DNA from 2 places in the Cupriavidus sp. GW823-FHT07A04 genome. Region 2 is predicted to be linked to the other one. Evidence: predicted binding sites of a transcription regulator. Region 2 holds the regulator's gene; the other holds the start of a gene.
What was found. Region 2 encodes FNR, which switches genes on or off when oxygen is low (the NO sensors DNR and NnrR bind a similar motif). Its sites were predicted from a motif close to TTGATNNNNATCAA; they were not measured.

Region 1 (3,401 bases), on a different contig from region 2:
ATTCCGGCGCGCTTTCGTGTGGCGCATGAGGCGCACGTGCGCCGGTTCGGCGTCACCGGGGTCACGGATCGGCAGATGGGCCAGCAGCGGGTACTGCATGCGCTACGCCAGGACGGCACGGAGTTCCCCATCGAGGCCTCCATCTCCCAGACGCAGGACGGCGCCGGCAAGCTGTTTACCGTCATCCTGCGGGACACCACGGAGCGGGTGAGGGTGGAGACGGCCTTGCGGCAGTCGCGCGAGGAGCTCCAGCAACTCTCCGACCGGGTCCAGGCGTCGCGGGAAGAGGAGCGCCGCCGTATCGCCCGCGAGTTGCACGACGACCTGGGCCAGCGCCTGAGCGCGCTGAAAATGGACCTGGCTATCCTCGCCAGCGACCTCAAGGACGCGGGAACGGCGCCTGCCTTGCTGGACCAGGCCGCCGCCATGCACCTGGTCATCGACGAAACCGTGGCTTCGGTGCGGCGCATCGCCGCCGACCTGCGCCCGGCATTGCTGGACGAGCTTGGCCTGATCCCGGCGATCGAATGGCTGGCAAAGGAGTTCTCCGCCCGCTATGGCGTCAATGTCATCACCCATGCCGCCGAGGAGGAAGACGTCGGCGAGCACGCGGCCACCGCGGTATTCCGTATCGTGCAGGAAGCGCTCAGCAATGTCGTGCAGCATGCCCAGGCCGACCGGGTCGATATCGAGCTGGTTCGCCAGGACGACCATTTTGAGCTGACCGTACGGGACAATGGCCGCGGCAATGCCGCCGCGCAGCCTCCCGGTGGCGAGCGGGTATCGCTGGGGCTGGTGGGGATCCGGGAGCGCGCACGGCTGCTTGGCGGCACCGTAGCGACAAGCCAAGCGCCTGGCGAGGGCTTCTGCCTGACCGTGCGCTTTCCGTTGGCCACGGCCATAAACACCGCCCCAACCACGAGCGAGGAGGCAAGCCCGTGATTCCTGTGATGATTGCCGACGACCACGCCGTGATGCGCGACGGGCTGCGCCACATCCTGAGCCGCGCGGGCGGCTTCGAGGTGGTGGGTGAGGCGGTGGATGGCGCCGCCGTGCTGCAGATGGCGCGCGACTGCAAGGCCCGGGTCATCCTGCTGGACCTCTCCATGCCCGGGCGCAGCGGGCTGGAGCTGATCAGGCAATTGCGCGTGGAGCAGCCCGAGCTGCGTATTCTGGTGCTGACCATGCACGCCGAGGAGCAGTACGTGGTGCGTGCGTTCCGGGCCGGGGCGGCGGGCTACCTGACCAAGGAAAGCGCGGCCACGGAGCTGGTCAGCGCCATCGGCAAGGTCGCCGCGGGCGGCACCTACGTGAGCGCCGCGATGGGCGAGAAGCTGGCCAACAGCCTGCAGGACGAGCACCGGGAGGATCCCCACCTGCGCCTGTCGGACCGCGAGATGGAAGTCTACCGCCGCCTGGTGCTAGGCGAGCCGCTGACCGGGATCGCCGCCGCCTTGTGCGTCAGCGCCAAGACCGTGAGCACCTACAAGATGCGGCTGATGGAAAAGCTGCGGTTGCCCAGCGAGGCGGCGCTGGTGCGCTATGCGATCCAGCATCGCCTGTTTGGCGAAGGCGATATCTAGCCCCTGCGCTTCCTGCGCTTCCTGCGCTTCCCGTGCTTCCTGCGCTTCCTGCGCTTCCTGCGCTTGATCTGGGACAAAGTGCGGCAGGCGCGCTGTGCCACCATGAACTGGACCGGGTCTGCCAGCAGGCATGCTCGCCAATACATGGAGCACATCATGGACTACCGGACCGTGCTGGTCGCGCTCGGAGCGGATCCCGACTGCGCATCCCGCGTCAGGATGGCTGCCGACCTGGCCGCCTCTTTTGGCGCGCATGTCACCGGCGTCAGCGCCACCGGCCTGCGCCTGGACCCGGTCCGGGGCGCGGGCGATGACGTTGCGCGGCATATGGCGGCGTCGCGCGGCAGGCTGCTGTCGCAGGCCACGCTGCAGGGCGAGATACTGAGCGGCACCATGGCGGCGCACGCGCCGGGCGTGCCGTTCTCGCATCGCGTGGTCGAGGAGGAGACCGGCTGGGTCCTGGCCCAGGAGGCCCGCGTAGCCGATCTGGCGGTGATGGCTCGGCCGGAGGCAACGCAGGAAGTGCCTTCCCTGGGCGCCGGGGCCGCCGAGTACGTGCTGCTCAACGCCGGGCGCCCGGTATTGCTGGTGCCGCAGGCGTTTCGCCGGCTGCATGGCGGGCACGTGGCGATCGCATGGGACGGGCAGCGCGAAGCGGCCCGGGCCGTGGCCGATGCCATGCCTTTGCTGCTGCGCGCCAGCCACGTCACCATCATCGGCGTCTGGGACGATCGCGGCGAACCGCGGGCAGACTCGGAGCCGGTGGCCGGCTTGCGGCATTACCTGCAGCGCCATGGCATCGTGGCCGGCGTGCGCAACGTGCAGAAGGCGGGGCCCGTCGCAGCCAGTCTGCTCGACGCGGTTGGCGCGCTGGGGGCCGACATGCTGGTGGCCGGGGGCTACGGGCACTCGCGCATGCGCGAACTGATCATGGGCGGCACCACGCGCACGTTGATGCATCACACGCCGGTGCCTCTGCTGTTGTCGCATTGACGGAGCGCGCCATGCAGCTGCAATTTCTCGGCGCCACCGACACGGTCACGGGATCCAAGTATGTGCTCGACACCGGCCGCAGCCGTGTGATGGTGGACTGCGGGCTGTTCCAGGGCTACAAGGCGCTGCGCCTGCGCAACTGGGACCGCTTGCCGGTCGATCCGTCCACACTGGACGCGGTAGTGCTCACGCATGCGCATATCGACCATAGCGGATACCTGCCGCTGCTGGTGCGCAACGGTTTTCGGGGGCGGGTGTTCTGCACCATGGGCACCGCGCAGCTGTGCCAGATCCTGCTGCCCGACAGCGCCCACCTGGCGCAGGAGGACGCGCACTACGCCAACCGCAAGGGCTACTCGCGGCATCAGCCGGCGTTGCCGCTCTACGACGGCGCGGACGCCGTGCGCGCCTTGCGCCGGCTCGACCCGTTTCACTACGACACGCGGGTGCGGGTGACGTCCGACGTGGAGGCGGAGTTTCATCGCGCCGGACATATCATCGGCTCGGCCATCGTGACGCTGCATGTGGATGGCAAGCGGATCGTGTTTTCCGGCGACCTGGGACGCCAGCAGGACATCGTGATGCGCGCCCCGGAAGTCCTTCGCGAAGCGGATCACTTGCTGGTCGAGTCCACTTACGGCGACCGCGCCCATCCCGCGCATGATCCGCTCGACACGCTGGGCGAGGTCGTCAGCCGCACCATCGGCCGCGGCGGCAGCGTGGTGATTCCCGCGTTTGCCGTCGGGCGCACCCAGGCGCTGCTGTACTGCCTCTACAAGCTGCGCGAGCAAAACCGCATTCCCCAGGTGCCGGTCTACCTCAACA
Region 2 (3,401 bases):
GCTGCCGGCAACCTGGAGCCCACGTCCAATCGCCTGATTCCCATCCGGGTGCGCGTGCCGATCGAGTCCGCGGCGCAGGGCACGCACAAGATCGAGGTCACAGTGACCGCGGTGCCCGACGAGGGCGCGGGGAGCCATGGCGCGGAGATTCGACAGAGCACCAGCTTTATCGTGCCGCGCAATCTATGAGGCGGCAGGGACGCTGGTTGCACCAATCCGTACGCAACATACGCGATCTAGATCTAGAGGAGGCCAGATGACGCAGCAAAGTAATCCCTGGTGGAAGGAGCCATGGCCGTGGCTGCTGATGAGTGGGCCGTTCGTGGCCATGGTGGCCTGCGGGGTCACGATCTGGCTGGCCATGACCCATCCGGATCCGCCCATTGAGGAAGGGGTGGCGCGCCACGGCCTGGTGGTTGAGAAGGCGGGCAGCGCGGCACGCCAGGCAGCGCCGGTCGCGGCGCAAGCGAGGTGATCATGAGGCTACGCTGGCTGATGTGGGTGCTGTGGCCCGCTTTCCTGGTCGCCGGGCTGACGACCGCGCTGGTATTCTCCATGGTCGATCCCGGCGACCTGCGCTTCTTCGGCCAGCCGGTCGAGGCATCGCGGGAGGCGGTCTACACCGTGGGTTTCCTGATCGCGTGGGTGCTGTGCGCGCTGTCGAGCGGCTTGACGCTGTACACCATGCCCACGCGGCTGGCGGACACGGACGAGCTGGAGTGATTGCGATGCGCGCCTTGCCGGTTCAGGCCAGCAGGCGCGGCATCGCGGCGAGCCGCCGCGGGCGAGGGCGGCGCGCGACGTGCAGGTCAGCAGGACTTGTTGACGATCTGCTTGATCCCCACCATGTCGACCAGCTTGACGTGGCGCTGGCGGATCTGGATCAGGCCGGCTTCCGCAAAGCGCGAGAACAGGCGGCTGACGGTTTCGAGCTTGAGCCCCAGGTAGCTGCCGATTTCCTCGCGGCTCATGCGCAGCACGAACTCGGAGGCCGAATAGCCGCGCGCGGACAAGCGCTCGGACAGGTTGATCAGGAAAGCGGCAAGCCGCTCCTCGGCGCGCATCGATCCGAGCGTGATCAACATGACCTGGTCCTGCGAGATCTCCTTGCTCATCAGGCGCATGAACTGATGCTGCAGCGACGGCAGGACGTTGGACAGCGTCTGGAGATCGCCAAAGCGCACCACGCAGACTTCGGTATCTTCCAGCGCGGTGGCGTCCGACGCATGCTGCATCTCGCCAAGGCCGTCGAGGCCGACGACTTCGCCGGGAAGGTGGAAGCCCGTGATCTGCGAGCGGCCGTCTTCCATTGTCAGGTGGGTCTTGAGCGTGCCGAAGCGGATCGCGTAGACGGCGGTGAGAGGATCGCCGAGGCGGTACAGGGTTTCGCCCTTGCGTACGCGCACCCGGTCCTGGACCAGCGTATCCATCTTTTCGAGGTCCTGCTGCGACATGCCGACGGGCAGGCAGAGCTGGCCGAGCGAGCAAGTGGAGCAGCGGGGCGACATCTCGGTAATGGGAATGGTGGTGAGCAATTGGGGCCTGTCGGTTTAGCGCAGTCAGTCAAGCGCGATGTGGCGGGCGCATTGAGTTGAGAGCTTGACGTTGAGAGTCGTCGGTTGGAAGCGCTATCCACATCGGCCTGGCGCGCGGGTCTTGCGGCAGTGCGCTATCTGTGCAGCGCGGCTTGCCGTGCCCGTCGTCATGTTGTGCGAGCGCGCTGGTGTGCGCGGGCGCAAGGCCTCATGTTGATAGCGCCTCTTGGAGCTGCGGGGGCGCGTTCGCCGCATTTTACCGCGCCAGACGTTGCGATTGTGTGATTGGGAGGAGAAGTTGACCATAGGCGTGCTTATCAGCGTATTTACCTTGGCATTGCTGGGCGGCGTGCACTGCGCCGCCATGTGCGGCGGGATCGCGCTGGCGGCGGAGCAGGGCGGCGTTGCGCGCGTGCCTGCCACGGTGCTCCGGCGTCCCGGCCATTGGTTGCTGGAACTGCTTGTCATGCATGCCGGGCGGCTGAGCATGTATGCGGTGCTGGGAGGCTTGCTGGGCGCCCTTGGCGCCGGCGTCTGGAAGACGCAGTACCTGCCGCTGCAGCGCTGGCTGTTCGGGGTCGGCAGTGTAATGCTGGTGCTGTCGGGCTTGTGGATGTTGCGCGGGCGCACCATGGGTACGGGTTGGCTGGAGCGGCTCGCCGCCCGGGGCGCGGGTGGCTTGCTGCGCGGCCTTGGTGCCGTCGGGGCGCGCTTGCCGGCTGTGGCCCGGGCGCATGGGCAGGGCCGGTTGCTGCGCCGCTACGGCATGGGGCTAGCCTGGGGGCTGGTCCCGTGCGGCATGGTGTACGGTGCTCTTGCCATGGCGTTGCTGGCCGGCAATGCCCCGTCGGGCGCGCTGGTGATGGCCGTGTTTGGCCTGGGCACCCTGCCGAACCTGCTGGTGATCTCGGGCCTGTCCGGCTATCTCAGGCAGCTTTCGCGGCGCCCGGCGTTGCGGGCTGGCGCTGGGCTTGCGGTGGTGGCCTTTGGCTTGGCCGGGGTGGCGCGCGCGCTGCTTTTGCCTGAGACGCTTGCCGCGCATGGATTCTGCCTGGTCTTCTGAAGCGCTGCTTCGTGGTGTATCTGTCACTTCTTCGCTGAGGTAGCTGTGCGAATCGGTTGCAGGTTTGCCAGGGAATGCCATACAATCGCAAGAACAGCGATATCGCGCACGTATTTCATCGTGGCATCGTCAGGTAGCATCCGCTGCTCAGGGATGCATGCCAGGAACACCCAGGCAGGCATCAGCGCCAGGGACCGTTCCCCATCCGCCGTCCGGTTCAAAAGATTCGGTTCAAAAGACCAGCTACGGCAGGGCGGGGTGAAATAGGCCGGCAGGCCCGATATCCGTATTTTCTTGCACCCGGCGCGTTCGATGATAAACGCCGCGCCGGACAGGTCCGCCACATCAGGGGGAAGGCGCGACGCAAGGGCTCCGTCGACTGGCAGATAATGCCGGTGGCCGGGCGATCTCCTGCCGGTCAGGTCCGGCACCCGATGCAATAAAAGAAGGCGCACGGCTGGCATGCATCAAGCATGCGGTTGGCTGCGCGGCCAGATGGCGGTGGCAATCCCTACCGCTGAACCCGCAATCTCCAGTGCGCCCGGGATCAACCGGGGCGCAGGTGCAAAGACAGGCTGCACGCAATCAACATGAATACCCAAGAGGCGAAGATCGTCCTCGAGACCGCGCTGATCTGCGCGCAGGAACCCTTGCGCGTCAATGACTTGCGCCGGCTGTTTGCCGACGACGTCGGTGCCGACACCATTCGTGTGCTGCTCGAAGAGCTGCGCCGCGACTGGGAGCAACGCGGCGTGGAACTCGTGGCACTGGCCAGTGGCTGGCGTTTCCAGAGCCGCCCTGTC

Region 1: AC1Q7Q_RS32025 (universal stress protein) is a predicted target of FNR. The motif match lies at 1,647-1,660, and genes of this name have one in related genera.

What each region holds. Positions count from the first base shown of each region.
Region 1 covers NZ_JBXAHA010000022.1:90,289-93,689, reverse strand. Annotated here, with positions in the region: gene AC1Q7Q_RS32035 (PAS domain-containing sensor histidine kinase) at 1-942, shown strand, start outside; gene AC1Q7Q_RS32030 (response regulator) at 939-1,583, shown strand; gene AC1Q7Q_RS32025 (universal stress protein) at 1,740-2,576, shown strand; gene AC1Q7Q_RS32020 (MBL fold metallo-hydrolase RNA specificity domain-containing protein) at 2,588-3,401, shown strand, end outside.
Region 2 covers NZ_JBXAHA010000009.1:22,790-26,190, reverse strand. Annotated here, with positions in the region: gene ccoG (cytochrome c oxidase accessory protein CcoG) at 1-189, shown strand, start outside; gene AC1Q7Q_RS16710 (membrane protein) at 257-475, shown strand; gene AC1Q7Q_RS16705 (hypothetical protein) at 478-723, shown strand; gene fnr (fumarate/nitrate reduction transcriptional regulator Fnr) at 810-1,535, opposite strand; gene AC1Q7Q_RS16695 (sulfite exporter TauE/SafE family protein) at 1,834-2,598, shown strand; gene AC1Q7Q_RS16690 (hypothetical protein) at 2,622-3,062, opposite strand; gene scpB (SMC-Scp complex subunit ScpB) at 3,189-3,401, shown strand, end outside.